Regions from separate parts of the Actinomadura sp. genome, predicted to be linked through region 4. Evidence: riboswitches for the same ligand, from Rfam matches in the RefSeq annotation. Region 4 holds a riboswitch; each other region holds the start of a gene.

Evidence for each region. Region 4 has a riboswitch for cyclic di-AMP ahead of ACIWVC_RS21650 (NlpC/P60 family protein). Riboswitches for the same ligand answer to the same signal wherever they lie in the genome.
Region 1: another riboswitch for cyclic di-AMP. It lies ahead of ACIWVC_RS31280 (CHAP domain-containing protein); the one in region 4 lies ahead of ACIWVC_RS21650 (NlpC/P60 family protein).
Region 2: another riboswitch for cyclic di-AMP. It lies ahead of ACIWVC_RS04340 (CHAP domain-containing protein); the one in region 4 lies ahead of ACIWVC_RS21650 (NlpC/P60 family protein).
Region 3: another riboswitch for cyclic di-AMP. It lies ahead of ACIWVC_RS28680 (NlpC/P60 family protein); the one in region 4 lies ahead of ACIWVC_RS21650 (NlpC/P60 family protein).

What each region holds. Positions count from the first base shown of each region.
Region 1 covers NZ_JBIQHY010000149.1:316-7,537, forward strand. Annotated here, with positions in the region: gene ACIWVC_RS31270 (hypothetical protein) at 1-739, shown strand, start outside; gene ACIWVC_RS31275 (SpoIIE family protein phosphatase) at 955-2,814, shown strand; cyclic di-AMP (ydaO/yuaA leader) riboswitch at 3,285-3,422, shown strand; gene ACIWVC_RS31280 (CHAP domain-containing protein) at 3,434-4,177, shown strand; gene ACIWVC_RS31285 (CDP-glycerol glycerophosphotransferase family protein) at 4,406-7,222, shown strand, end outside.
Region 2 covers NZ_JBIQHY010000006.1:98,425-105,646, reverse strand. Annotated here, with positions in the region: gene ACIWVC_RS04355 (Ig-like domain-containing protein) at 1-338, shown strand, start outside; gene ACIWVC_RS04350 (M48 family metallopeptidase) at 367-1,824, opposite strand; gene ACIWVC_RS04345 (hypothetical protein) at 1,821-3,101, opposite strand; gene ACIWVC_RS04340 (CHAP domain-containing protein) at 3,141-3,989, opposite strand; cyclic di-AMP (ydaO/yuaA leader) riboswitch at 4,001-4,144, opposite strand; cyclic di-AMP (ydaO/yuaA leader) riboswitch at 4,297-4,496, opposite strand; gene ACIWVC_RS04335 (NlpC/P60 family protein) at 4,994-5,959, opposite strand; gene ACIWVC_RS04330 (NYN domain-containing protein) at 6,227-7,222, opposite strand, start outside.
Region 3 covers NZ_JBIQHY010000119.1:9,489-16,710, forward strand. Annotated here, with positions in the region: gene lysX (bifunctional lysylphosphatidylglycerol synthetase/lysine--tRNA ligase LysX) at 85-1,539, shown strand; gene ACIWVC_RS28665 (cytochrome P450) at 1,526-2,752, opposite strand; gene ACIWVC_RS28670 (LacI family DNA-binding transcriptional regulator) at 2,809-3,831, opposite strand; gene ACIWVC_RS28675 (LuxR C-terminal-related transcriptional regulator) at 4,316-4,546, shown strand; gene ACIWVC_RS28680 (NlpC/P60 family protein) at 4,771-5,766, opposite strand; cyclic di-AMP (ydaO/yuaA leader) riboswitch at 5,770-5,950, opposite strand; gene ACIWVC_RS28685 (amino-acid N-acetyltransferase) at 6,243-6,764, shown strand; gene ACIWVC_RS28690 (RDD family protein) at 6,769-7,222, shown strand, end outside.
Region 4 covers NZ_JBIQHY010000067.1:14,969-22,190, reverse strand. Annotated here, with positions in the region: gene ACIWVC_RS21675 (NlpC/P60 family protein) at 1-486, shown strand, start outside; gene ACIWVC_RS21670 (MarR family winged helix-turn-helix transcriptional regulator) at 496-1,020, opposite strand; gene ACIWVC_RS21665 (amidohydrolase family protein) at 1,083-2,369, shown strand; gene ACIWVC_RS21660 (Mut7-C RNAse domain-containing protein) at 2,398-3,186, shown strand; gene ACIWVC_RS21655 ((deoxy)nucleoside triphosphate pyrophosphohydrolase) at 3,186-3,578, shown strand; gene ACIWVC_RS21650 (NlpC/P60 family protein) at 3,678-4,694, opposite strand; cyclic di-AMP (ydaO/yuaA leader) riboswitch at 4,702-4,849, opposite strand; gene typA (translational GTPase TypA) at 5,052-6,905, shown strand; partial or broken gene ACIWVC_RS21640 (FHA domain-containing protein) at 6,985-7,222, opposite strand, start outside.

The sequences.
Region 1 (7,222 bases), on a different contig from region 4:
GCCCGTTGTGCGGGTGCCCGCGGGGGTCCGGGCCTCCTATGTGGTGTTCGACCGCAAGGCGCGGCGGGTGGTGCTGGAGCGGGAGGCGCGGCGGACGTTCCGGTCGGCCTCGGTGGTGAAGATCCTCATCGCGCTGGACTACCTGGAGCGGCATCGGGTGTCGGCGGCGGACCGGGAGCTGCTGGTGCCGATGCTCCGGGAGAGCGACGACCGGGCGGCGACGGAGTTCTGGCGGCGGGGCGGGCAGGGGAAGATCATCGAGCGGATGGTGCGGCGGATCGGGCTGGAGGAGACGGCGCCGCCGCCCAGGGAGAAGCCCGGGTTCTGGGGGTATACGGCGCTGAGCGCGCGGGACGTGGTGAAGACCTACCGGTACCTGCTGGAGAAGGCGCCGGGCGCGCACCGGGAGTTCGTGCTCGCGCAGTTGCGGCGGTCGACGCCGTGCGGGAAGGACGGGTTCGACCAGACGTTCGGGATCCCGCGGGCGATCAAGCGGCCGTGGGCCGTGAAGCAGGGGTGGTCGGGGTTCGGGGACGTGCCGGCGGAGCCGTGCGGGAGCGGGGTGCGGCCCGCGGCGTGGCGGCCCGATCTGGGGCTCGGGCGGCCAGTGCTGCACACGACGGGAGTGGTGGGGAACAAGATCGTCGTGGTGCTGACGCTGCAGCCGGCGGGGTCGTCGTTCCGGGCCGCGGCCAAGCGGATCACGGCGCTGACCAGGGACGTCTATCGGGCGGCGTGACGGGCGTCACAGGGTCGGGAAGGGTTCCGTCCGGAGTGGGTCATCGGAAGCGGTGGAGTCCGGGCGGGAACGGAAAACCGGGGCAAAGATATGGACTGTTTACCAGGCTATGGGCGAATAGTCCTTCGCTGGCGTATGTAGCTTTTTTCTCCCAGGGGCAGTGACGCCGAACGGGGGACACAGGGTTGGCGGAACCGGAGGGCACCCAGCCCGGGGTGCACGTTGCGGACCTTGAGGACCTGCGGGGCGCCGCGCACGACCGCGCGGTGCTGTCCGAGGCGCGGGTCGTGCTGGCCCGGCGGCTCGGCGTCCCGCCGGGGGAGGCCCTGCAGCATCTGATCTGGCTCGCGCGCGATCTGGACATCGACCTCGCCGAGGCGGCGGCCGTGCTGGTCAAGGACGGGGGCGGCGGGCCGGTGGGGGCCGTGGTCGCGGACCGGAGGGCGCCGCGGGCCGAGGGCGGCACGGCCGAGCGCCAGGCCGTCCTGTCGGACGCCGAGGACGTCCTGCGCCGGGTGGCGGCCGAGGACACCTCCGGGGACGCCGAGATCCTCGCCGAGGCGGGCGACGATCCGGTGGCGCGGGCGCTCCTGGACGGGACGCTCGACTCCTGCGCCCACCTGGTGCCGGTCAGGGGGCCCGACGGGGCCGTGGCCGACTTCCTCTACGCCGATCTCAACGACGCCACGCGGGACATGTTCGGGCGGGGCCGGGAGGAGCTGACCGGCCGGCGGCTGCTGCGCACGGATCCGGGCGCCGCGCTCAGCGGGCTCTTCGACGAGTACACCAGGGTGCTGGAGACCGGGACGCCGATGGAGCGCCCCTCGTTCATGTACTCCACCGCCCAGGGGGGCCTGTCCAGGTCGTCCCGGATGAGCGTGCGATGCGTCCGGGTGCCGACCGGGGTGTGCGTCACGTGGCGGTACCACTTCGCCGAGGACCGGGTGGCGCGGCGGCTGGAGCGGGTGGAGCGGCTGGCGCTGATCGGGTTCGGCGAGTGGGACCTGGCCACCGGCGAGGCGGACTGGACGCCGCAGATGCGCGCCAACTACGGCCTCGGCCCCGACGACGTGCCGCCGATGCCGCACGACCTGCCGAAGGCCGTGGCGGACGACGACCTCCCGCTGGTGGAGGAGGCCGTCCAGACGATGTTCTCCCGCCGCGAGCCGGTGGAGGCCGAGCACCGGGTGATCGGGCCGGACGGGACGCCGCGGCATCTGTGGCTGTTCGCCGAGCCGGTGCTGGGCGACTCCGGGCTGCCGATCTCGATCAATGTCGTCTCGCAGGACATCACCCGGCGGCGCGGCGTGGAGCGGGCGCTCGCCGAGACCCGCCGGCAGATGCTGAAGCAGCAGGCGCGGACGGCGCAGGAGCGGAAGGTGGCGGTGACGCTGCGCCGCGCGATCCTGCCGGACGAGGACGAGGTGGAGCAGCTGCCGGGCCTCGGCATGGCGGTCCGGAGCCTGGCGGCGGAGAGCACCGCCCGCATCGGCGGGGACTGGTTCGCGACCCGGGCGCTGCCGGACGGCCGGGGGCTGTTCGCCATCGGGGACGCGGCCGGGCACGGGCTCCCGGCGGCGGCGGCGATGGCGCGGACCCGGAACGGGCTGCTCGGCCTCGCCTGCACGGGCGAGCCGGCGGGACGGCTGGTGGACTGGCTGAACGAGCTGGTCGGCACCATGGACCCGCCCGCCACGGGCACGGCGATCGTCGCGCACTTCGACCCGTCCCGCCGGGTGCTGGCGTGGACGTGCGCGGGCCATCCGCCGCCGATCCTGGTGCGGGAGGGCCGGGCGGCGCCGCTGGAGGTGGTCCGCGACCCGATGCTCGGCGCGATGCCCTGGCAGTACACGACGATCACCACCCGCCTGCACCCGGGGGACCTGCTGTTCCTCTACACCGACGGCCTGGTGGAGCGCAGGGACGCGGACCTGGACGAGCGCATCGGCCGCCTCACCGAGATCCTGCAGGACTCCTCGCTGCGCCCGGACCTGGCCCTGGACGAGGTGCTGGCGCGGATGGAGTTCGACCGGGCGGCGGACGACACCACCCTGTTCGCCCTGCTCGTCGAGTGACCGACCCCACGCGCCCGCCCGCGAGGGGCGCCCGTGTGAGGTACGACTCATAGTGACCGGCGGCGAGGGCCGGCGCGCGGCGGTCCGCCGGGCGCCGGCCCTCGCCCGGTGAGCGTTCTTTACCCTTTGCTCATCGGCCGGTAAGTCCCATGGGCAAAGGGCTGAGGGCCGGTCGGGGAAAGATCGGGAACACCCCGGGGCCGGACGCTGTTGGTGAATCCTTGGAAGGGCATTGAGCGGGCATAACCGAGGTTTGTGCCTGGTTTGCTTTTCTTGAGAAGGTTGCTACCTTCTATCCGAATCCCGCAGCGCGCCCCATGCGTTGCCGCCGGCCGCGCCCAGTGCGGCCGATGATCGCGGAGCGGCACCCGCACGCGATGCGCGCCAGACGATGCGCGCCCCCCTCACCGAGACCAGTCGCTGAGGCAAATCCGAATAGTCAGCACCGCGTCCGCGGTGCGAGGCCGAGTCCGTCCCGGTCGCCACGACCGGACGGAGCCGGGGACCCAACGTTCCAGGGGTGAATCGGCGCGTCCAGAGCCGCGCCGTAGGGCTGCTTCCATGCCCGAATCCGTCAGCTAACCCGGTAGGCGCCATGGAAGACAAGGAGATTCCCTGCATGTCCGGTCGTTTCGATCGACTTTCGCTCAACCGCTTCTCGTCCGAGGACAAGGCCGTCGGCGCCGCCGTCGGGGCCGTCCTCGCCGGCGCCGTCGGGCTCGCCGTGCTGAACCCCCTCGCCGGTGGCAGCGCCGCGGCCGACGCGCCCGCCCAGGCCGCCGCCGCGAAGGGCGCCGCCGCCTCGCAGACGTCCGCGAAGACGAGCGCGGCCGAGGCCCGCGAGGCCGGCTACAAGGTGCCGCCGCGCGACGTGAAGCCGTCCGAGGTCATCAAGCTGGCCCAGAAGCAGGTCGGCATCAGCGAGGGCAAGGGCGGTCAGACCAAGTTCCACAAGTGGTACGTCTCGACCCCGCACGCCAAGGCCACCGCCAAGCGCGACGGCGGCTTCTCGGTCAAGGCCTACAACGGCGCCCAGTGGTGCGACATGTTCGTTTCCTGGCTCGGCGCCCAGACCGGCGTGAAGAACATGGGCTGGGACGCCTACACCGTCCAGCACGCCAGCTGGTTCAAGAAGACCGACCGCTGGGGCCACAAGCCCAAGCCGGGCGCCGTCGTGTTCTTCGACTGGCAGAACGGCTCCAAGGGCGGCATCGGTGACATCGACCACGTCGGCCTCGTCGTGAAGGACAACGGCGGCGGCAAGGTCAAGACCATCGAGGGCAACAGCAACAACGAGGTGGAGAAGAAGATCCGCGACAAGTCGCAGATCGTGGGCTACGGCTACCCCGACTACGCCTCCTGACCCTCCCCGCACCCGAAGGCGCCCGGCTCCCCGGCCGGGTGCCTTCGGGCTTTCCGGGCGGTCTGCCCCCATGTCTCCGGTGAAGTCGGGTAATGCGAAGCGTTGACAGCCTTTGATCCCTCTTGGACCTCACTGAGGCTTTCCAGGAAAGGAATCCCTGGCGGACGCGCGTCCGGCCGGCGCCCCGCGGCGCCCGGCTCGGTCCCCGGCGGAACGGGAGGGATGCCCATGCGGCTGCGCCCGGATGTCAGCGTGGTCGTGATCGCCTACAACGACGCCCGGCGGCTTCCCCGGGCGGTCGCCTCGTCGCTGGCGCAGTCGCTCGGCGGCGTGGAGACCGTGATCGTGGACGACGCCAGCACCGACGGCACGGGGGAGGTCGCCGACCGGCTCGCCGCCGCGCATCCGGGACGGGTCCGGGCCGTGCACCTGCCGGCCAACTCCGGCGGCTGCGGCCGTCCCCGCAACACCGGGATCGAGGCGTCGGCCGGGCGCTACCTGATGTTCCTCGACAGCGACGACCTGCTGGACCGGCACGCCTGCCTCAACCTGCTCGCCGCCGCCGAGAGCACCGGCGCCGACCTGGTCTCGGGGCTGTGCGACCGGATCTTCCTGGACGTCCCCGAGGGCGCGAAGGGGCGCATCCGCCCCTGGTATCCGTGGCTCTACCGGAACAGCGCCGTCTACGGGTCCCTGGCCGAGAACCCCGACCTGCTCTACGACACGCTCTCGACCAACAAGGCGTACCGGCGCGGCTTCCTGGAGGAGCACGGGCTGCGGTTCGTCGAGCGGCTGCACTACGAGGACCTGCTGTTCACCGCCGAGGCGTACCTGGCGGCCCGCCGGACCGCGCTGATCCCGCACCGCGTCTACCACTGGCACGTCCGGCAGCGGACGGCGGCGCCGTCGATCTCCAACCGGCGGGCCGAGCTGGCCAACTTCGCCGACCGGCTGGAGATCCACCGGCGCATCGACATGCTGTTCACGCTGCGCGGCGCGCACGAGCTGCGGCGCGCCAAGGACGTGAAGTTCGTCAACCACGACCTGCTGCTCTACCTGCGGGAGCTGCGCGACCGCGACGCCGGCTACCGGGACCGCTTCCTCGATCTCGCGGCCGCGTACCTGGCCGAGCTCGACCCGCGGGTCTTCGAGCTGGCCAACCCGATGCCCGCGATCGCCGCGTACCTGATCCGCGAGGGGGACCACGCGGCCGCGCTCGCCGCCGCCGAGTACCGGCCCGCCGAGCGGCCCGAACTGCGCGCGCGGCTGGTGGAGCGGGACGGGCGGGTCTTCTGGGGCGCGCACCGGCCGCGGGGGAGCCTCGGCCGCCGGGTCCTGGACGTGACCGGCTTCGGCTTCCACGTCCGCCCGCTGAAGGACGTGCGCCCGGCGAACACGGTGACGCGGCTGGAGATGCGGGGCGGCCGCCTCCACCTGGCCGGGCACGTGCTGAACCCGCTCGGCCGGATCCCCCCGGACGCGGACCTGGCCGCCACGCTGGAGTTCTGCGACCGGCGCCGCCGCGCGCGCAAGGCGCGGGCCCGCGCCGCGATCCGGCACGAGGGGGAGCGGCTGGCGTGGCGCGCCGAGCTCGACCCGGCCCGGCGGATCCGGCCGGTCGGGTTCATCGACCCCGTCTGGGACGTGCGGCTCCGCGTCCGGGCGGACGGCGAGGAGATCGTCACCCGCCTCGGCGAGGGCCGCGGGTCGCCGTCGCTGGCGGGCGTCGGCCTGCCCGTCCGGCCCCGGCTGACCCGGATCGCCGCGGACCGGCTCCGCTCCTACGTCACCGACGGCGGGCACCTGGCCTTCGCGCTGGAGACGGCGAGCCCGTGGGCGCGGCTCGCCGGGGCCGCCGCGCTGCGCGCCGCCCGCTCCCCGGCGGGACGCCTCGCCTGGCGCCGCGCCCGGGGGATCGGGACGAGCGTGCGCCGCCGGCTGACCGCCCGCAAGACCAAGATCGCCGTGTTCAACCGGGTGCTGAGCCGGCTGCCCGTCCGGCCCGGCCTGGCGGTCTTCGAGAGCCACCTCGGCCGCCACTACTCGGACAACCCGAAGTACATCTACCGGGAGCTGCGCAGGACGGGCCGGCCGGTGACGGCGGTGTGGGCGTACGCGTCGTCGCCGAAGGGGTTCCCGGACGACGCCGTGCTGGTCCGGCGCGGCTCGTGGGCGTACTTCCTGGCGCTGGCGCGGGCCCGGTTCTGGGTGGACAACCAGGGCTTCCCGGAGGGACTGCGCAAGCGTCCCGAGACCACCTACATCCAGACCTGGCACGGGTCGGCGTTCAAGCTGATGGGCCTCGACCGGCCGCGGCTCAAGAGTGGGCCGGCCGCCGAGCGGGACCGGCTGCGCCGGATGGTGGAGCGCTACGACTGCTTCCTGGTGCGCTCCCGGCACGACGCCGAGACGCTGTGCGCGGGCCTCGGGGTCTGCTCCGAGCTGCTCCCGGCCGGCTACCCCCGCAACGACCCCCTGGTCAACGGGGTGGACGGCGATCCGGAGCTGGCCGCCGAGGTCGCCTCGCTGCGCGCGTCCCTCGGCCTGGACGGCGGGCGCCGCGCCGTGCTGTACGCGCCGACGTTCGCCACCGGGCCGAAGGGGCGCCCCGTCAAGCTGCTCGACCCGCCCGTCGACCCGGACGTGTTCGCGCGGGAGCTGGGGGAGGAGTACGTGCTGCTCGTCCGGCCGCACTACCTGTGCCGGGCCAACGTCCCGCCCGGCGCCCGCGCGGTCATGCGGGACGTCGGCGCCGTGCCCGACGTCACCCCGCTGCTGCTGCTCGCGGACGCGCTGGTCACCGACCACTCCTCGATCATGTTCGACTTCGCGCTGCTGGACCGGCCGATCATCCTGCACCTCCCGGACGGCCGGGACCGCACCGCCGGCTACTTCGACCTGGACCTGCACGGGCCCGGGCCGATCACGCGCACGGAGGAGGAGCTCGTCGCCGCGCTCGCCGGCCTGGACGCGGTGGACGCCGCCCATGCGGCCCGGCGCCGCGCGTTCGCCGCGCGCTTCGGCGAGCACGACCGGGGCACCGCC
Region 2 (7,222 bases), on a different contig from region 4:
CCAACAGCGGCGAGTACGTGCACAGCGCGCCGTGGTCCGTCGGCTCCCAGGGGCACGAGAACGTCAGCCACGGGTGCATCAACATCAGCCCGTCCAACGCCAAGTGGTTCTACAAGCTCAGCCAACGCGGCGACGTGGTGAAGGTGACCGGCAGCAAGCGGGAGCTGGAGCCCGACAACGGCTGGGGCTACTGGCAGCTCGGCTGGAACGACTGGGTGAAGGGCAGCGCGCTGAAGCGGCCGGTGACGACCGCGCCGCACGCGGACGCGGCGACGCTGTCCTCGCAGCAGGGCCGGAACCCCGAGGCGCCGGCGAAGCAGGGCGCCGAGGGGAACTGACCGCCGCGCGTCCCGCCGCCGTGCCCGTTCAGCGGAGCGGCGGCGGGACCCCGACCCCGTTCATGCGCGCCCAGTCGCGGGCCATCGCGATCCGGTCGGGCCCGGACGGGTGCGTCATCCAGAGGACGTACTCCAGGGCGTCGGGGCTCAGGTCGGAGATGTTGCGCACCGACAGCTCGTGCTGCATGGACACGAACGTCGACGGGTCGCGGGTGAGGTTCAGCGCGTGCGCGTCCGCGCGGGCCTCGATGCGCCGGCTGACCAGGTTCTGCACGGGCGCGGCGAGCTGCGTCCCGGCGGTGACGAGCGCGAGCAGCAGCGCGATGGTGCGCGGGTCCGCCGCGCCGCGCCGGCCGTCCGGCTCGTCCGGCGCGCCGCCGGGATCGACCCCCGCGCGCCGCAGGAGCCGCGGAGAGGTCATCAGGAGGTAGAGGAGGCACAGGGCCCCCGCGATGCCCAGCGCGCCCACGAGCGTGCCCCACAGGACGTCGTCGCGTTTGGCGTGGCCCAGCTCGTGCCCCACGATCGACTCGATCCGCGGGCGCGGGGACCTCAGCAGCGTGTCGTAGAGGACGATGCGGCGCGTGGAGCCGAACCCGGACACGTAGGCGTTCAGCGACGTCGTCCGGCGGGAGGCGTCCGCGACCAGGACGTCCTTCACGGGCACTCCGTCCCGCTCCGCCATCGCGAGGAGCTCGGTGCGCAGCCGCCCCTGCCGCAGCGAGTGGAAGTCGTTGAACACCGGCTCGACGACCACCGGGTAGATGAACGACACCAGCACCACGAGGAGGAATCCCCCGGCGGCGGCGCCCGTCCACCAGTAGCGGGGGAACCGGCGGACGAGGGCGTACAGGAGCAGCAGCGCGATCGTGCAGATGACCCACGTGACGCCGAGCGACTTCAGCTGGTCGACGAGCCACGCGGGCCGGCTCTGCGTGGACAGCCCGTACCGGCGCAGCACCGACTCGCGCCACACGTCGAACGGCAGCCCGGCGACGCGCAGCAGCGCCGTCAGCGCCGCCGCCGCGACCATGACCTTGAGGGGGCGGCGCCGGGTGCGGGCGGTGACCAGGCCGATGAAGCGGGCGCCGAGCGGCGTGAAACCGAGGACGAGGATCACCGCGACGCCGGCCAGGAGCCCCGCGTACGCGGGCGGGTTGACGGCCGAGTCGAACGCCCTGGAGCGGGCGATCTCGGCCGGCGTGAAGTCGAGCGCGGGATCGGCCCGCACGCGGCCGCCGGGCACATGCCCCGGCAGCGGGTTCCACGGGGTGGTCAGCGCGAGGACGGCCGCGACGGCGGCGAACAGCACGGCGGCGGCGACGGCCGCGGCGACGCGGGGCCGCCGCGCCCGCGCGGCACCGGACGCTCCGCCCTCCGCGCTCTCGCCCCGCGCCTCGCCCGCCCGCTCGTCCGCCCGTTCGTCCGCCAGGTCCTTCATGGGGGGACGGCCCCCGGCGTCCTCCGGATCGCTTCGCTCGCTCATCTGAGCAGCTCCTTCTTCACGTAGTCGCGCCAGAGGGCGGTGAAGCGGTCCCGGGTGAGACCGAGCACGTCGCGCAGCGCGGCGGCCTCCGAGACGCGCCCGGCCGTCCGGTAGAGCCGGACGAGCGCCGCCTCACCGTACCGGTCGGCGACCATCCGGCAGGCGAGCCAGGACTCCTGGTACGCCTGGGACAGGCGCGGGGAGCCGCCCGCGAACGCGGCCGCCGCAGGCAGCGCGGCCGGGACCCGCCCCGCGGCGACCTCGCGGCGCAGCTCGCCCGCCGCCGACCGCACGCTGATCTTGACGCGCCGGTACCCGACGTAGTCGGCGAAGCCCTCGATGAGCCACAGCGGGGTCCGCCGGTCGCGGGCGCCGCCCATGGCGACGTGGGTCAGCTCGTGGGTGAGGACGACGTCGCGGCCGAGGCCGTTGAGGCGGCCGAAGGTGCCGGGGGAGACGATGACGCGGTCCTCGCCCCGGCCGGCGCCCGCCGCCGGCACGACGGTCGCGAGCGCGGCGATCTCGTCGAGGCTCTGGCCGGGGCCCGCGAGCGCCGACGCGAGGGCCGTGTCCGCGGGGACGAGGGCGACGACCCGCTGCGCCCACCCGCGGCCGACGACGCTCGTGACGACGGGCACGGCGGCGTCCAGGCGCTCGGCGATGCCTTCGAGGCCGCCCGCGTCGCCTATGACGAGGCCGGCGCGGCCCTTCACCACGCTCAGGGGGCCGCCGTCCCAGATGCAGGCGTCGTCGGTGAGCCCGTGGGACGCTCCGTCCCCGACGACCGTCCAGGAGCCCGAGCGCGGCGCCAGGGCGAGGTAGCGGGTGCGGGCCGCGTAGCCCCTGTCGTAGCCGCGCAGCCTGTAGCGCATCTCCGTGCGGACGACGGCGCCCCTCCCGTCCGCCGCCTGGGTGGCGACGACGCGCTCCTGCCAGCCCTCCAGGGGAAGCCTGCGGAGGTTGTCGAACATGCGGGACTGGACGTCCTGGAACGCCCGGGGCGCACTGCCGACCGTGGCGAGGAAGGCGGCGCGGTCGCCGTCCCGCACGGCTCGCGCGCGGTTGGCGAAGAGGGGGGCGGCGGCCTCGGGCGCGAACGCCCCGGCCGCGCCGGACGGATCGCCGCGGGAGGCGCGGTCCCGCGGCGGCGCGCCGCCGCCCGGCCGGGCGCCGAGGAGGCCGGCGCCGCCCGCCAGCAGCGCGGCGGCGCCGCCCGCGCCGAGGGCGAGGACCCTGCGCCGCGACAGGGAGCCCCCGCGCTCCGGACCGTCCTCCATGGCCGCGATCCTATGCAGCCCGCGCCGCCCGGAGCGCCGTCATGACCGGTAGTCGGGGTATCCGTAGCCGACGACGTCGTCGGCCGAGCGCTTCTTGATCTTGACGGCGTTGCCGGTGTTGCCTTCGACGGCCTCGATGGTGTCGCCGTCGATCTTCTTGACCACGATGCCGACGTGCCGGATGTCCTTGACGGCCTTGCCGCCGCTCCACGCGTAGAAGACGATCGCGCCGGGCCGCGGCTCGGTGCCCCAGCGGCCGTGCTGCCGGAACCAGCGGGCGTGGGCGACCGTCCAGGCGTCGATGCCGATCTGGTCGGTGAAGCCGAGCTGCTCGCCGACCCAGGAGACGAACATGTCGCACCACTGCGCGTCGCTGTAGCCGCTGATGGAGCCGCCGTCGCGGGCGACGGTCTCCTTGGCGCGGGCGGTGCCCATGTACCACTTCTGGAACTTGGTCTCGCCGCCGCCGTCCTCGGTGACGCCCACCTGCGACTTGGCGATCTCGATGGCCTCCTCGGCGGTGGGCCGCGCGTCCCCGGACTTCCCGGGGGCGGCCGCCTTCGGCTTCTTCACCGGCCCGCCCCGCGGGCGCTGGCCGTCCGGGCTCTTCCCGGGCTTCCCGGGGGCCTTCTCCGCCGTCCGGGCCGATCTGTCCTTGGACGCGCCCTTGGACGAGCCGCCGGCGGCCTTCTTCGCCGTGGTGACGCCGGCCGCCGCGGCGGCCGCCGGCGCGGAGGCGAACGGCAGGACGGACGCCTGCGCGGTGGCCGCGGCGGTGCCGAGCACGGCGGCGCCGACGAGCACGCCGCCGGTCGTCCGCCAGGTGACGGACAGGGTGGAGGGCTTGCGGTGCTTGCCCGCTGTCTTCTTGCGATGTGCGCCTGGCACGGGGGGACATCTCCTCGACTTCCATGCCGCCTACCGGGTTAGCTGACGGGTTCGGGCGTGGAAGCCGCCCTACGGCCGCCCATGGCGGGCATGCCGATTCACCCCGAAAAAGGACACGATGGGTCCCCGGCTCCGCGTCCGGGCGCGCGTGTGCGCGCGGCGGACCGCGGACTCGGCGGTGGCGTGCCGGAGGGCACGCCGGTTCGGATGGGGGCTCCGCGGGACGGGGGCGTCCGCGGAGTGCAGTGTGCTCGGGCGTGGCCGCGCGTCGGGCGGCCACGCCCAGGCAACGCTGCGGAACTCACTCCTTCGTTCTTCCAGACGCCTACCGGGTTAGCTGACGGGTTCGGGCGTGGAAGTGGCCCTACGGCGGGCTCTACCGGAACGGGGCCGGGAGAGACGCACCGATTCACCCCGGGTGCCGGAATGCCCGTCCGGGAGGTCTCCCGGACTCCGGCGGTGTGGGTCCCCGGTTCCGCGTTGACGCGGACTCGGCGCTGCCGCTGCGTTCCTGGGGGCGAGATGGGGCCCGGCGCGGGACCTGTCTCCCGCGTGCGAACGAGCGGCTCCTGATGTTGTGCGCGGACGCCGGCCGTTGCCGGGGCGTCCTGGGGGCCTGACCCGCGAGGACCGCCGTGGCTGCGCTCTCAGCGCCATGCACGCCGTGAGCGTGCGCACGGTGGCCGGGCCGGCCGCGGTCCGGGGGCGGACCGCCGCGGCACCGTCCGGTGCCGCTGGACGGCACGTGGATCGTGTCGCCCGGGGAGGGAGGACGGCGCGTGGCTCGCGCCGCCGGTACGCGGCGGCTGGATGCGCCGCGTGGGACCGAGGCGCCTGGTGGGCGCCGCGGGGCCACGGCGTCTGGAGGGCGCCGGGGTGGTGACAAGGTACCAAAGCCCCAACAGAAGGCAAACCCCCCCAAAATCAACAACGGACCAGGTCAGACCTGGTCCGTCGTCGGGGAGAGCTCCGTCACACCCGCGAGGGGCGTGCGGGGCGGGGCGTCAGGGGCGCCCGGCGCCGTAGTAGTTGCTCAGGTAGTAGCCCGAGGTGATGCTGACCACCTCGACGGTCTTGCCGGTGCGCGGGGCGTGGATCATCTTGCCGCCGCCCACGTACATGCCGACGTGGCCGAGGCCGCTGAAGAAGACCAGGTCGCCGGGCTGCAGGTCGCTCTTCGCCACCCGCTTGGTCGCGGCGTACTGCGAGTTGGTCGTGCGGGTGATGTTGACCCCCGCGGCCGCCCACGCCTTCATCGTGAGGCCGGAGCAGTCGTAGGAGTTCGGGCCCTCGGCGCCGTACTGGTACGGCTTGCCGAGCTGCGCGTAGGCGAAGTCGAGCGCCTTGCGGGCCGGGCCGCTGGCCGGGCCGTTGTAGGTGCCGCCGGTGCCGCCCGAGGACCCGCCGGAGGAGGTGCCGCCGCCGAGGCTGCGCAGCAGCTTCTTCTGCTTGGCGACCTCCTTGTCGAGCTTGTTCTTCTTCGCCTGCAGCTCCTTGGTCTTGGCCTTGACCTCGTCGAGGGCGGTCTTGGCCTGCGACTCCTCGCGGCGGAGCCGCTGGGCGGTCGCGAGGAACTGGGTGAGCTGGGAGCTGCGCTCGTGCGACAGGTGGGAGAACACGGCCGCCTGGTCGAGGATCGCCTGCGGGTCCTTGCTGCCGACGAAGCCCGTCACGTCCGCGGAGTCGCCGTTCTTGTAGGCGGCGGCCGCCATCTGGGCGATCTTGGAGCGCTGCTCCTCGAAGGCCGCCTGCTCCCGCTTGGCCGCGTCCGCCGCGTTGTCGAACTTCTTCTTGGCGACCTTGAGCTTCTCCCGGAGCTGGTTGTACTGCTCGACCAACTGGTCCGTCTGCTCGGCGAGCTTGGTGAGCTTCTTCTGGACCTGCGCCCTGGTCGGCTTGGGGTCGGCGTGCGCCGCCATCGGGGGAGACGCGAGGGAGGCCGTCAGGGTGAGGCAGGCGACGGCCGCCATGCGGCGCGAAGCGCCTCTTCTCGCCGAGCCGCCTCTCCGGTCACGCCCCTTCGCTGGTGCCCCGATGAGATCTTTGGCCACGGTCGGTTTCGCCCCTCTCGTCCACGACGTCAGCGGACGACATTAGCGACGGGCAACACCCGTCACAACCGGTTCGTCACTCTTTAATTGACATCGACGATCATTGTCTCGTTTTCGTGACGAAATGATCACGGAGTGCGACCCGTCCCTTATCGCAGCCTTATGGCTTCCTTATGCCGGTGCGGCCTAGGACCGGCCCAGCCGGCGCAGCAGGAGCGTGGACGGGCAGGGCCGGGCGTCGGCGCGGCGGGCCGCGTCGGCGACCTCGCGGTCCGAGGACACCACGACCACGGGGCGGCCCGGCGGCTCGGCCCGCACCAGCTCGGCGATCAGCTCGTCCGCCGTCTGCCCCGGGGCGCTGAACTTCACCCGCACGCCGCGCGGCGCCGCGATCGCCACCGGCGCGTCCAGCTCGGCGCCGTCGAACACGCACGTCACCTCCGCGCGGGTCTGCGCCGCGAGCCCGCCGAGCCCGGACACCAGCCGGTTGCGCTGGTCCGCCAGCGGCAGCTCGCCGTACCCGGTCTTCGTGACGTTGTAGCCGTCCACCACCAGGTGCACCTGCGGCAGGGTCAGCAGCCGGTCGAGCAGCTGCGGGTCGCCGTCGGACAGCGCCCGGCCGGGCAGCGCCCGGTGCGCCTGCCCGCCGACCAGGTCGGCGGGGCGCCCGATCGTGGACGGCAGCGCCAGCTCGCGGCGGACGCCCTGCGCCGCGTCCACGAGCGTGTCGAGCAGCATCCGCAGCCGCACGTCGTCGACGTTGCGGCCCTCGCGCGCGGCCCGCTTGGCGGCCTCCGCGGCGGCCTCCGCCCGCGCGGCGCGGGCCCGCAGCCTCCGCAGCTCCTTCTCGGACGCGGCGGTCGACTCGCGCGCGGCGGCCAGCTCCCGCTCGCTCTCGGCCGCGAGCGCGTCCGCGCGCTCCTCCGCCGCCCGGAACCGGGTGCGGGCCTCGTGCAGCTTGCGGCGCAGCTCGGCCACCTCGGCCTTGGTCTCGCGCAGCTCGGCGCGCACCTTGTCCAGCTCGGCGGAGCGCGCCGCACGCGCGGTGGCCAGCTCCTCCCGCAGCGCGGCGACGCGCCGCTCGGCGGCCTCCTCCTCCGACGCGGTCGCGGAGCGTTCCAGCTCGGCGCGCGCGGACTCGACGAGCCCCGTCCAGCCCGGGGGCCGCAGCAGGTAGGCCAG
Region 3 (7,222 bases), on a different contig from region 4:
CTCCCAACTCGTTCGCGGGGCACGGGACGGGGTCGATAGCCTTGAGCGGTGAGTGACGAGACCTTCGACGAGCTCCCGGAGCAGATGCGCGTGCGCCGGGAGAAGCTCGACCGGCTCCGCGAGAGCGGGATCGACCCCTACCCGGTGACCTTCCCCCGGACGGCGACCATCACCGAGATCCGGGAGAAATACCCCGACCTGGAGCCGGGCACCGAGACGGGCGACAAGGTCGGCGTCACCGGTCGCGTCATGCTGATCCGCAACACCGGCAAGCTGTGCTTCGCCACCATCAGGGACGCCGGCGGCGACCTCCAGGTCATGCTGTCGCTGGCCAAGGTCGGGCAGGAGCAGCTCGACTTCTGGAAGCGCGAGGTCGACCTCGGCGACCACATCGGCGTCGAGGGCGAGGTCATCACGTCCCGCCGCGGCGAGCTGTCGGTCATGGCCGACCGCTTCGCCATCACGTCCAAGTGCCTGCGCCCCCTGCCGGAGAAGCATGCCGGCCTGACCGACCCGGAGGCGCGGGTCCGGCAGCGGTACGTCGACCTCATCGTGAACGACGAGGCGCGGAAGATGGCGCGGCTGCGCAGCGCCACCGTGCGCGCGGTGCGGGACTTCTGGCACGAGGAGGGCTACCTCGAGGTCGAGACGCCCATGCTCCAGCCCATCCACGGCGGTGCGGCGGCGCGTCCGTTCAAGACGCACATCAACGCCTACAACATGGACCTCTACCTGCGCATCGCCATCGAGCTGTACCTGAAGCGGCTCGTGGTCGGCGGCATGGAGAAGGTCTTCGAGATCAACCGGAACTTCCGCAACGAGGGCGCCGACTCCACGCACAACCCCGAGTTCACGATGCTGGAGGCGTACGGCACGTATCTCGACTACAACGACATGGCCGACCTGACGCAGCGGATGTACCAGAAGGCGGTCGTCGCCGCCCTGGGCACCACCGTGGTCGTCCATGACGGCGTGGAGATCGACCTCGGGCTGACCGAGTGGCCGCGCGTCACGCTCTACGGCTCGGTGTCGGAGGCCCTGGGCGAGGAGGTCACGCCGCACACGCCGATCGAGGCCGTCCGCAAGCTCGCGGACGCGCGCGGCATCTCGTGGGACCCCAAGTGGGGGCAGGGCAAGCTCGTCCAGGAGCTCTTCGAAGAGCTGATCGAGCACACCCTCATCCAGCCCACCTTCGTCATGGACTACCCGGTCGAGACGTCGCCGCTGACCCGCCAGCACCGGGAGGAGCCCCTCCTCACCGAGAAGTGGGACCTCATCGGCTTCGGGACGGAACTCGGCACCGCCTACTCCGAGCTGGTCGACCCCGTCGAGCAGCGCCGCCGGCTCACCGAGCAGTCGCTGCTCGCCGCGGGCGGCGACCCGGAGGCCATGCAGCTGGACGAGGACTTCCTGCGCGCGCTGGAGTACGCGATGCCCCCGACGGGCGGCGTGGGCGTCGGCATCGACCGGATGATCATGGCGTTCACCGGCAAGGGCATCCGCGAGACGATCCTCTTCCCGCTGGTCAAGCCCGAATGACGACCGGGAGGTCGCGCAGGCCCCGCAGGACGAGGTTGTCCCGGTAGACGAGGTCCTGCCCGGCGAGGGCCACGTCGCGTTCGAACAGTTTCCTGAGCGCGACCTGGCCCTCCAGCCGGGCCAAGGGCGCCCCCAGGCAGAAGTGGATGCCGTGGCCGAACGAAAGGTGCCGCGGGGCGTCGCGTCCCTCGATGTAGCGCGTCAGGTCCAGCCGGTCCGGATCGTCGAACACGGACGGGTCGCGGTTGGCGGCACCCGTCAGCAGCAGGATGAGCTTCCCGCGTTCGATGAGCGTCCCGTCGAGGTCGACGTCCTCCAAAGCGGCCCTGAGGGTGAGCTGGACGGGCGGGTCGTAGCGCAGAAGCTCCTCAACGGCGGCCGGGACGTTCTGAGGGTGCCGCCGGAACAGCTCCAGCTGCGCGGGGTCGCGGAGCAGCGCCAAAGCGCCGTTCCCGATGAGGTTCACGGTCGTCTCGTGCCCTGCCACGAGCAGCAGCACGCACGTCGCGAGGAGTTCCTCCTCCGACAGGACGTCCCCGCCGTCGGAGACGTCCACGAGCGCGCTCACGAGGTCGTCCCGAGGCCGGAGGCGCCGCTGGGCGGCCAGCTCCCGGAAGTAGACCGCGAACTCCTCACGGGCCTTCTCGCGCAGCCGGATCTCGGCCTCCGGCAGGAGGAAGTCGGGGTCGAGGCCGCGTGCGAGGCTGTCGGACCAGCCTTTGAACAGGTCGCGGTCCCTGGCGGGGACGCCGAGCATCTCGCTGATCACGATGACGGGCAGCGGGTAGGCCAGCGCGGCGATCAGGTCGACCTCGCCGGACACGCCGTCCAGCAGCTCGTCGACCAGCGCCTCCACCCGCGGCCGCAGCCGCTCGACGAGCCTCGGGGTGAACGCCTTGCTGACCAGCCGCCGGAGCCGGGTGTGGTCGGGCGGGTCCATGGTCAGGAACGACCGGTTCCGGGCGCGGGACTCGCGCCACAGCCCGCCGCCCTCGGGCCGGTGCCCGAACCGGGGGTCGCGCAGCACCCGCTCGCACAGCTCGTGGGAGGTGGTCACGCGGAGGCCGACGTCCGTCCGGTGCAGGCGGCTCCCGGCGCGCGCGAGGCGGCGGTAGTGCGGGTAGGGGTCGGCCCGGAAGGCCGGATCCCCCGGATCGAACCCGAGGACCGCCGCGGCCTCGACCTCGACGACCTGCCCCGTCCTGTCCTCCATGCCCCCAGTCACCCGGAAATCAGACGAGATGTCAACAGGGTGACGGGGACGGGGCGTTAAGCGCTTTCGCGGACGACCAGTTCGGGGCGCTGCACGACCTGGCGGTGCTGGTGGGACTTGCCCTCGGCCATCTCGGCCAGCGCGAGCTCGGCGGCCTCCCAGCCCAGCTCCCGGCGCGGCTGCCGGACCGTGGTCAGCGGGACGGCGGCGCTCGCGGCCAGCTCGATGTCGTCGTAGCCGATGACGGCGATGTCCGCCGGGACGCGGACGCCGAGCCGGGTCAGCTCGTTGATCAGCCCGATGGCCAGCAGGTCGTTGGCGCAGAACACGCCGTCGGGGCGCGGCGACATCGCCATCACCGCGTGGGCGGCGGCCTGCCCCTCGGTGGGGCTCAGGGCGTCCTGGACGAGCGTGGCGGGCTTGCCGAACCCGGCCTCGACGATCGTCCGGGCGGCGCCGTCGCGGCGTTCCACGCAGGGCTGCGGCTCAGGGACGCCGGTCACGAACACGATCCGCGCCCGGCCGATGCCGAGCAGGTGCGCGGCGGCGATCTCGCCGCCCGCGACATGGTCGACGCGGGCCGAGCAGGCGTGCGAGGAGTCGCGGTCGATCAGCACCACGCTCATGCCGGCGGCGCGGAACCGGGAGATGTCCCCCGGGTCCAGCCCGACCGGGATGATCAAGACCCCGGCGGCGCGCTGCTCCTCCAGGAGTTCCAGGGAGCGGCGCTCCTTGGCGGAGGAGTGGTCGCTGGACAGCCAGAGGGCGTCATGGCCGGCCGCGTTCAGCGCCGCCTCGGCGCCGCGCGCGACATCGGACGCGTACGGGTTGGCGAGGTCCTCGACGACGATGCCGAAGGCCCGGCGCGGCTGGTCGCCGAACTCGCCCGCGGTGCGCTCGGGGCCCCGGCGGAGCCGGCGCGCGGACTCGTTCCGCACGAATCCGAGCTCCTCGATCGCCGCGCGCACGCGGTCACGGGTAGCTTCGGCCACGAGGTCTGGCCGGTTTAGGACATTCGAAACGGTCCCAACTGAGACTCCAGCACGCCTCGCGACCTCACGAATACTGGTCTGTGGCAACTCGCTCCTCGTCCCGACCCGGGAGAGTTTCCCCAGGTAGTGGCGTTATGCACGGCATGTGTCCGCTGCTGCGACTACGCAGCGTCACTAAACGGACGCGTAGCGCATTTGGACAACGCTTGACGGGCCGGATCCGGCCGCCTAGCGTTCCGAGCCGAAGCGTAGCTTGAAACGATTCACGATCTTGGTCCGCGGCGAGATCTGGCGAGTTCGACGAGAAGGGACGGGTGCGGATGGCTGGCGATCTCATCCCGTCTCCCTCGGACGACCAACGAGTGAATCGTCACCCGGAGTTCCCCCGAACGACCCCGCAATCGGCCAGGCGGCCACCTCCGGCCAAGCGCGCGAGACAGAAAAGGAACCCGATGATCTAAGTCCGGAAGGCTCCGGACCCGGCAACCCAACGCGTACAGAGGCCCAACCCGTGCCTGTGCAGCGGACGGCTGCATCCCCGCGGTCATCACCACGGACGAGGGAGGACGGAGTGGAAACAGCCACACTCGCACGTCGTGGCACCGACGATTTCGGGCTGAGCGAGGAGGAGATCCGGTTGCTCGCACAGATCGCGAGCGGTGTCACCGCCGATGTGGCGGCGCGCAAGCTGGAGCTGAGCGCACGGACCCTGCGGCGCCGGTTGCGGACGATCTGCGACCGGCTGGAGGTCAACACCCCTATCGAGGCCGTGGTGTGGGCGGCCCGGAGGCAGCTCATCTAGCCGGCTCCACCCCGACGCTCGCCAGGGGACGGGCGAGCGTCACCGAGAGATCCAGGCGGCGAACACGGTCGAATCCCGTCCGACCCCGCAGCGGCGGCGCCGGCGCCCTGGCAGGTAGGTCCCTGCAGGAGGCGTCGCCGCGGACGGTGTTCGAAGCCCACGCCGATGGGTCTCTTCACCATGTGCACGGGTGACCGGGCAAGGCCGTTCCGGGGCAAGGGCCGCTAGGCGACCCGGACGGCGCCGGCGAAGGGACGACCGGCCAGAGGCACGATCTTCACGACGTCACCCGTCTGGGGCGCGTGGATCATCTTGCCGTCACCGACGTACATCCCCATGTGGTGCAGGTCGGAGTAGAAGAACACGAGGTCGCCCGGCTGCAGCTGGCTGCGCGACACGTGGGTTCCCGCGTTCCACTGGCTGCCGGTGTAGTGCGGCAGGTTGATGCCCACCTGCCTGTAGGCCCACATCGTCAGGCCGGAGCAGTCGAAGCTGTTCGGGCCGGCGGCGCCCCAGACGTACGGGCGGCCGAGCTTGGTCATGGCGTACCGCAGCGCCTGCGCGGCCTTGCCGGTGCCGATGACGGGCAGCTTGGCGAGCTGGGTCGGGTCGCGCTTGACGATCGTGCCGCGCACCTTCTCGTAGGCCGCGGTGACCTTCTTGCGCTGCGACTCCAGCTTGGTGCGCAGGTCCTTGACCTGCTTGGCGCGCGCCTCGGCGGACTTGCGGGCGCGCTGGGCGGCCTGCATGGCCTGCATGAGCCCGAGGACCTTGGTGCTGTCCTGCTTGGCGAAGTAGTGGAGGGTGGCGGCCTGGTCGAGGACGGCCTGCGGGTCCTGGGAGGCGACGAAGGAGACCGTGGGATCGGAGCCGCCCTGCATGTAGCTGGTCGCGGCCAGCGCGCCGACCTTCTGGCGGATGGCCTGGAGCGCCTTCTCCTGCCGCTCGGCGTTCTCGGCGGCGACCTTGGCGGCGCGCTGCGACTGCGCCAGCTTCACCTTCAGGCCGTTGTACTGCTCGGTCAGCTGCTCCAGCTGGTCGGCGAGCTTGAACGCCTGGGACCGGAGCTCCTTGGTGGACGGCTTCGGGTCGGCGTGCGCGACGGCGGTGGATTGCGGGGCGATGACGTGCGGTGCGGCCGTCAGGGCGATGAGCGCGCCGGCGACGGTGACCGCGCGGCCGCGAAAACGTGAAAGAGATGCAGGCCGCGATTGCTGCACGAATTCTCCTCTCCTCGTCCGCCTACCGGGTTAGCTGACGGGTTGGGGCCGGAGCAGCCCGTCCGCGAGCATGCGCGGGCAGTGCCGCGGCGTTGCGGATTCACCCCTGACGGCGCCGGTCCGGGGGACGCATCCCCGAACGCTCCGAAAGTGGGTCCCCGGCTCCCCGGGGCGCTGGTTGCGACCCGCGGGACTCGGCGGTGCGGCCTCCGTTCTGCGGGTGGCCGACGTCAGCGATGGACACTAACGGAACGCGCAAGGGATGCCAACCAGAACAGGTGAAATCGCAGGTCGTGCGGCGAGGCGCGTGTTGCGCCGAGCACGTTCAGTAACGGGGAGCTGTGGTGCGCGTCACTTTTCGAACGCCGATAGCCGTGCCTAGTTGTTTCTATCTAGTTCTTCTTGGAAGGCGGCCGCGGCACGTCTGCCTACGCGTGCGTTCGATAAGACCAGGTGTTCGATAATCTCGCCTGTTTGTGGAGGTCGTGATCCGGCGTGCCCGCACCGCCGACGTTCAGGAGATCCGCAGGCTGGTCGATCTGTACGCCGGGTCGGGGCGACGCCTGCTGAAGAAGTCGACGGTGAAGCTGTACGAGGACGTCCAGGAGTTCTGGGTCGCCGAGGAGGTCCGGCAGGGGGAGCCGGGTCGCGTCGTGGGCTGCGGCGCCCTCCACGTGATGTGGGAGGACCTCGCCGAGGTCCGCTCCGTCGCCGTGGACAAGGGGTACGGCGGACGCGGCATCGGGCACCGCATCGTCGCCCGGCTGCTCGACACCGCGCGGGAACTCGGCGTGCGGAGGGTGTTCTGCCTTACCTTCGAGGTGGAGTTCTTCGGCCGCCACGGCTTCCAGCCGATCCTCGGGACTCCGGTGGCGCCAGAGGTGTACGAGGAGCTTCTCCGCTCTTACGACGAAGGCGTCGCGGAGTTCTTGGACCTCGACCGGGTCAAGCCGAATACGTTGGGCAACACCCGGATGTTGCTTCGCCTGGAGGACTGACCCAATGAGCGATTCCCCCAACCGTGGTCGGCGTTACCGAGCGCCGCAGGGGCAGGGTTCCTACGGCCCCCCGCCCCCGTACCAGGGTCCCCAGTGGCAGCAGCCCCGGCAGCCGTCACAACAGCAGTGGCAGCAGCCCTCGCCCCAGCAGCAGTGGCAGGAGCCTCAACAGGGCTGGGGGCAGACCTACGAGGCGTCCTACGGCGAGTACGGCGGCTCCCATGGCGACGAACCGCAGCTCGCCCCGATCCTCCGGCGGGCCGGCGCCCGGCTCCTCGACAACGCCCTCGTCGCGGTCTTCGGTTTCGCGCTCATCCTGCCCGTGACGGTCGCCGCCTTCGGGCTCGGCGACAAGAGCGGCAGCGACCAGGACGAGGGCGGCATCTGGAACTGGCCCATCATCTTCACGCTGTTCTGCGTCATGTCGGTGCTGCCGTTCCTCTACGAGGCCGTCCAGC
Region 4 (7,222 bases):
AAGGTCGTCCAGGCGAACGGCATCGACTGCGGGGACGACGAGCTGCCCGCGAACATCGGCGAGCTCGTCCAGACGATCATCGAGTTCGCGCTGGCGCAGCGCGGCAAGCCGTACGTGTTCGGCGCGAACGGCCCGGACGCGTGGGACTGCTCCAGCCTCATCCAGGCCGCCTACCGGCAGGTCGGCCTGGCCATCCCGCGCACCACGTTCGAGCAGTGGCCGTTCGGCGTGAAGATCGCCAAGGGCAAGGAGCAGCCCGGCGACCTGGTGTTCTTCAACTCAGGCCCGGGGACGTCGCCGAACCGCCCCGGGCATGTCGGGATGGTCATCGGCAAGGGCAAGATGATCGTGGCGAGCTGCTCGACGTGCGTGCCCGCGATCGGCGTGAAGTCGTACAAGCGGTCGGACTGGGTGGGCGTGACCCGCCCGCTCGCGCGGCCCGACTTCAAGCAGAAGGTCAGCGAGCTGGCCGCCCGGCGGCCCTGACCCGCGGCGTCAGCGGAACCGCCGGCCGCCGGCCGCCAGCAGGATCTCGCGGAGCGCGTCCGCGGCGGCCCGCACGTCCCGTTCCGGCACCCGCGCCATGACGTCCTCGTGCGCGTCCCCGGCCGCCTTCAGGGCGCGCTCGGTGACCCGCAGCCCGTCCGCCGTGAGCCGCACGAACCGGCTGCGGGCGTCGCCCGCGTCGGCCTCGCGTTCGATGTAGCCGACCCTGTGCAGCCGCTGCAGGACGTTGCTCGTCCCGCCCGAGGTGAGGAACGCCGACCGCGTCAGCTCGCTGGGCCGCAGCCGGTAGGGCTCGCCCTCGCGCCGCAGGACGGTCAGCACCTCGAACTCGGCGTAGGTCAGCCCCAGGTCGGCGAGGGCGGGCCGCATGGCCTGCTGGACGAGCATGGCGATGCGCCCGGCCCGCTTGCCGACCTCCAGCATCGCGATGAGCGGCTCGGACAGCCCGTCCCGCCGCCACGTCGCGGCCACCGCGTCGACGTCGTCGCGGCGCTCCCCGTCGTCTCCCTGCACGTCCCCGAGGATACTGACTCGCCATATTGCTTTCTTAAAAGCTTTTCTTTAAGCTTTCTCGCATGACACCGACTGTACTCCTCCGGAACGGCGTCGTCATCGACACCGCACCCGCGCCCACCGTGCTCGGGAAGGCCGACGTCCTGGTCGAGGACGGCCGCATCGCCGCGGTCGGCCCCGGCCTGGCCGCACCGCCGGACGCCGAGGTCGTCGAGGCGGCGGGGAAGCTCGTCCTGCCGGGCTTCGTCGACACCCACCGCCACACCTGGCAGGCGGGGATCCGCGCGACCGTCCCCGACGGCACGCTCCCCGCCTACCTGGAGCGCGTCCTCGGCGAGCTGGCGCCCCGCTACCGCCCGGACGACGTGTACGCCGGGACGCTCGCCGGCGTGCTGGAGTGCCTCGACTCCGGCATCACGACGCTGGTCGACTGGTCGCACATCCAGCTGAGCCCCGGCCACACCGACGCGAACGTCGAAGCGCTCCGCGCATCGGGCATCAGGGCGGTGTTCGGCTACTGCTACGGCGGCGACGGCGGCCCCGGCGCGCTGGCCGCCGAGACCCGCCGCGTCCGCGGCGAGTACTTCGACGCGCCCGCCGGGACGCTCACCATGGCGATGGCGGCGCTCGGCCCGGAGATCGCGGGTGAGGAGCGGGCGCTGGCCGAGTGGCGGCTGGCCCGCGACCTCGGCCTGCCGGTCACCGTCCACATGGGCGGCCACGGGCCCGAGAGCGCCGCGCGCGGCCTCGCCTTCCTCGCGGACGCCGGGCTCCTGAAGCACCCGACGACCTACGTCCACGCCAACCACTACACCGGCGAGGAGTTCGAGCGGATCGCCGGCAGCGGCGGGACCGTGTCCGTCGCACCCGCGATCGAGGCGGCGCTCGGCATCGGCCCCCCGCCCACCGGACGGGCCCGGAACGCGGGCGTCCCCACGGGCCTCGGCGCCGACACGGTCGCGAGCGGGCCGGGCGACATGTTCAGCATCATGCGGGCCGCCTACTTCCTGGAGCGGGGACGCCCCGGCGGCGCGGGCCTGGGGTTCACCGCCGCGGACGCGCTGCGCATGGCCACCATCGAAGGGGCCGAGGTCGCCGGCCTGGCGGACGTCACCGGGTCGCTGACCCCCGGCAAACACGCCGACATCCTCGTCCTCAGCGTCGACACCGGCACCGCCGCGGCCCACGACCCCATCGCGGCGGTGGTCCTGTCGGCGGACACCCGCAACGTCGACACCGTCCTCGTGGGCGGCCGGGTCGTCAAGCGCGGGGGAGTGCTCGGCGGCCACGACGTCCCGGCCCTGCTGGACTCCCTCTCGGAGTCCGCCGCGCGCCTGACCCGCCGATAATCGCACGGGAAAGCCGGGGGCGCGTGGCATGCTGATCGGCGTGGAGCCCGAGATGACCGTCCGCGTCGCGGACGAACTGCTGATGTTCCTGCCCGCCACCCGGCGCAAGAGCGTGAACCAGGTGCCCTGCGACGGGACGTCGACGCTGGGTCACCTCGTCGAGTCGCTCGGGGTGCCGCTCACCGAGGCGGGCCCGATGACCATCGGCGGCGAACCCGCGGAGCCGTCCACCCGCCCGCGCCCCGGCGACGAGGTGCACGTGGCGGCGGTGCCGCGCCCCCAGCCCGTCCCGCTGGAGCCGGGCCAGGACGCGCCGCGCTTCCTGCTGGACGTCCACCTCGGCACGCTCGCGCGCCGCATGCGCCTCCTCGGCCTCGACACCGCCTACCACAACGACATGGACGACCCGGCGCTGGTCGTCCAGGCCAACGAGGAGCGCCGCGTCCTGCTCACCCAGGACCGCGGCCTCCTCCGCCGCCGCGCCCTCTGGGCGGGCGCCTACGTCCGCGGCTCCCGGCCCGACGACCAGCTCCGCGACCTCCTCGACCGGTTCGCGCCCGTCCTGCGCCCCTGGACGCGGTGCACCGCCTGCAACGGCGAGCTCGTCCCGGTCGACAAGCGCGAGGTCGAGGGCGGCCTCGAAGCCGGGACGCGCCGCAGCTACGACGTCTACGGCCGCTGCGCCGGCTGCGGGCAGGTCTACTGGCGCGGCGCGCACGGCGGCCACCTGGAGGAGATCGTCCGGGAGGCGACGCGGCTGGTCGGCGCCGCACGGGACGGCGGCAGGCCGGAGGCCGCCATGACGGAGAGGGGCTGATGGCCATCGCTCTCGTGGTCGTGGGCGCGGCGATCATCGCCGGCGGGCGCCTGCTGAGCGCGCAGCGGGCCGAACCGCCGCACATGGCGGGCGGCTGGGAACTGCCGGGCGGGAAGGTCGACCCGGGCGAGTCCGACGAGGACGCGCTGGTCCGCGAGTGCGACGAGGAACTGGCGATCAAGATCCGGCTCGGCCGCCGCGTCGGCGGCGACTGGACGCTCAGCGAGCGGGCGCTGCTGCGCGTCTGGACCGCCGAGATCATCGAGGGCGAGCCCCGGGCCCTGGAGCACCTGGCCCTCCGCTGGCTGACCCCGCCGGAGTTCTACGACGTCGACTGGCTCCCCGGGGACCGCCCGGTGATCGACCTGCTCGCCCGGGAGCATTTCAGCTGAGGCCCGGCCGCACTCCGGGCGTCGGATCGCGCGGATGAGTTCGGGGGCTTCCTGCCGCGCCGCAGGAAGCCCCCGACATCCGTGGGGGCGCCGCGCCCGTCAGGAGATGCGGTTGGCGCCCGCGTAGTCGGAGCGGTCCGACAGCTTGGAGATTTTCACCACGTCGCCGGTCTGCGGAGCGTGCAGGAACTTGCCGTCGCTCAGGTAGATCCCCATGTGGTGCAGGTTGCTGCCGAAGTACACGAGGTCGCCAGAGCGCAGCTGGCTGCGCGGCACCTTCGTGCCGAGCTGGTAGAGGTCGCCGGTGTAGTGGGGCAGGCCGGGCTTGCCGACCTGGGCGTAGGCCCACACGACGAGGCCGGAGCAGTCGAAGCTGTTCGGGCCGGCGGCCGCCCACACGTAGGGGGAGCCGATCTTGCTGTAGGCCTTGCGGGCCATCTTGGCGGGCAGGCCCGAGCCCTTGATGCTGGCGGTGAGGCCGGTGCGCGGGTCGCGGGCGTGCGTGGTGGAGAGCTTGTCGAGGCGCTTCATCACCTCAGTGACCTTGGCCTTGGCCTGCGCGCGCGCCTTCTTGGCGTCCTCCCACGCCTTCTTGACCTGCGCGGTCTTGGCCTCCGCGGTGCGCTGGGCGGCGTCGGCCCGCTGGATCTGCTTCTGCAGGGCCTTGACGGCGGCGGCCTGGTTCTGGGTGAGGTAGGCGCGCTCGGTCAGCCCCTCGGCGGAGCCGTCGGAGCCGAAGATCGCGTCGGGGGCGCCGGCCATGTAGGTGGCGGCGGCCATCCGCCCGAGCTGCTCGCGGGCCGGGCCGGCCTGGGCGCGCAGCACCTGCGCGTTCTTGGTGGCATCCTGCTCGGCCTTCTGCGCCGCCTTCAGGTCCACCCGGGCCTTGTTGTACTTCTCGGTGAGGATCTCGGCCTCTTCGTTCAGCGCCTTGAGGCTCTTGCGCAGGCCCTTCTCCGTCGTCGGCGTCGGGCTGGGCGCGGTCGCGGCGGCGGCCAGGCGGAGCGGCGGCGCGGCGTGGGCGGCGACGGGGGCGGTGGCGCCGAGGCCGGTCAGGAGCAGGGCGGCGGTGGCGGCGGGCGCGAAGCGCCGCCGCCGGCGGGGGTCCGGTGCCAAGCCGGTGTTCTCCTCTCCTCACGCGCCTACCGGGTTAGCTGACGGGTTCGGGCCAGGAGTCGCCCTACGGCGCACCGCCCTGCGGCGCGTCGATTCACCCCGAGGGTTGGGTCCCCGGTTCTCCCGGCGGGCGGGAGATTCGGCGTGCCGGTCGCAGCCCCGGGGGGTGGGGCTCCGGACGACCGGATCTCGGGCAGATTACAAAGGATGAGCAAAGTTGGCGAATCGGGGCGCGTGTGACCGCGTGTGAAGGGTGGGAGGACGCGGCCGGGATGGGCCGGGCACCGCGGCGCGTAGAATGGAGTGCTGCCGCTTTTCTGCGGCGACTCTCCTGAAACCTCACGCAAGGTAACCCGCATGCCCATCTCCACCCGCGACGACCTCCGGAACGTAGCGATCGTCGCCCACGTCGACCACGGGAAGACGACGCTGGTCGACGCAATGCTCTGGCAGTCCGGGGCCTTCCGCGAGAACCAGGACGTCGACGACCGGGTCATGGACTCCAACGACCTGGAGCGCGAGAAGGGGATCACGATCCTCGCGAAGAACACCGCCGTCCGGCACAACGGGCTGACGATCAACATCATCGACACCCCGGGCCACGCCGACTTCGGCGGCGAGGTCGAGCGCGGGCTGTCCATGGTGGACGGCGTCGTCCTGCTGGTGGACGCCAGCGAGGGGCCGCTCCCGCAGACCCGGTTCGTGCTGCGCAAGGCGCTCGCCGCGCGGCTCCCGGTGATCCTCGTCGTGAACAAGACCGACCGTCCCGACGCCCGCATCGACGAGGTCGTGGACGAGACGTACGAGCTGTTCATGGACCTCGACGCCGACGAGGACCAGATCGACTTCCCGATCGTGTACGCGTCCGGCCGGGCCGGGCGGGCGTCGCTCGACAAGCCCGCCGACGGGGAGATGCCCGCCAGCGCCGACCTGGAGCCGCTGTTCCAGGTCATCACCGAGACGATCCCGGCGCCGTCCTACGACCCGGACGCGCCGCTGCAGGCGCACGTGACGAACCTGGACGCCTCCAGCTACCTCGGCCGGATCGCGCTGTGCCGCGTCCACGCCGGGACGATCAAGAAGGGCCAGCAGGTCGCCTGGTGCCGGCACGACGGCAGCATCGAGCGCGTGAAGATCACCGAGCTGCTGATGACGGACGCGCTCACCCGCAAGCCCGCCGACGACGCGGGGCCGGGCGACATCATCGCGATCGCCGGCATCCCGGAGATCATGATCGGCGACACCATCGCCGACCCCGACGACCCGCGCCCGCTGCCGCTGATCACCGTGGACGAGCCCGCGATCTCCATGACGATCGGCACCAACACCGGGCCGATGGCCGGCCGCGAGAAGGGCACCAAGGTCACCGCCCGCATGGTCAAGGACCGCCTCGACCGCGAGCTGGTCGGCAACGTGTCGATCAGGGTGCTGCCGACCGAGCGCCCGGACGCGTGGGAGGTGCAGGGCCGCGGCGAGCTGGCCCTCGCGATCCTCGTCGAGAACATGCGCCGCGAGGGCTACGAGCTGACCGTCGGCAAGCCGCAGGTCGTCGCGAAGACCATCGACGGCCGGAAGCACGAGCCGGTCGAGCGGCTCACCGTCGACATCCCCGAGGAGCACCTCGGCGCCGTCACGCAGCTCATGGCCGTCCGCAAGGGCCGCATGGAGCACATGACGAACCACGGCACCGGCTGGGTCCGGATGGAGTTCCTCGTCCCGGCGCGCGGCCTGATCGGGTTCCGCACCGAGTTCATGACCGAGACGCGCGGCACCGGCATGGCGCACCACGTCTTCGAGGGCTACGAGCCCTGGTTCGGCGAGCTGCGCACCCGCCCGTCCGGGTCGCTGGTCGCCGACCGCGCGGGCGCCGCCACCGCCTACGCGATCACGAACCTGCAGGAGCGCGGCACGTTCTTCGTCGGGCCGGGCACCGAGGTGTACGAGGGCATGATCGTCGGGGAGAACTCCCGCGCCGACGACATGGACGTCAACATCACCAAGGAGAAGAAGCTCACGAACATGCGGTCGTCCACCGGCGACGAGCTGGAGCGGCTCACCCCGCCGCGGATCCTGTCGCTGGAGGAGGCGCTGGAGTTCTGCCGCGAGGACGAGTGCGTCGAGGTGACGCCCGCGAACGTCCGCATCCGCAAGGTCGTGCTGGACGCCAAGGAGCGCGAGCGCATGCGCGCCCGCACCAAGCGCGCCGGCTGACCCGCCGGCGAGCGGCCTTAGCGTGAAGGAGGCGGCCCCGAGGTTCCGAGAACCGCGGGGCCGCCTCCTTGCATGCGGGTCACTTCAGCTGGACGGTCCCCGTCACGTCGGCGGCCAGGCGGAGCTGGTCGCCGTCGCGGAGAGGCGCCTCCACGCCGCGGGGGAGCCGCTCGCCGTTGACGAACGTCCCGTTGGTGGAGCCCTCGTCCCGCACCCAGGCCGTGCCGGACGGGTCGAGCCAGACCGTCGAGTGGCGCCGCGACACGTTGTCGTACTGCGTGAACGTGGCGGCCACCGGCGACTGGCCCGCGTCCCGG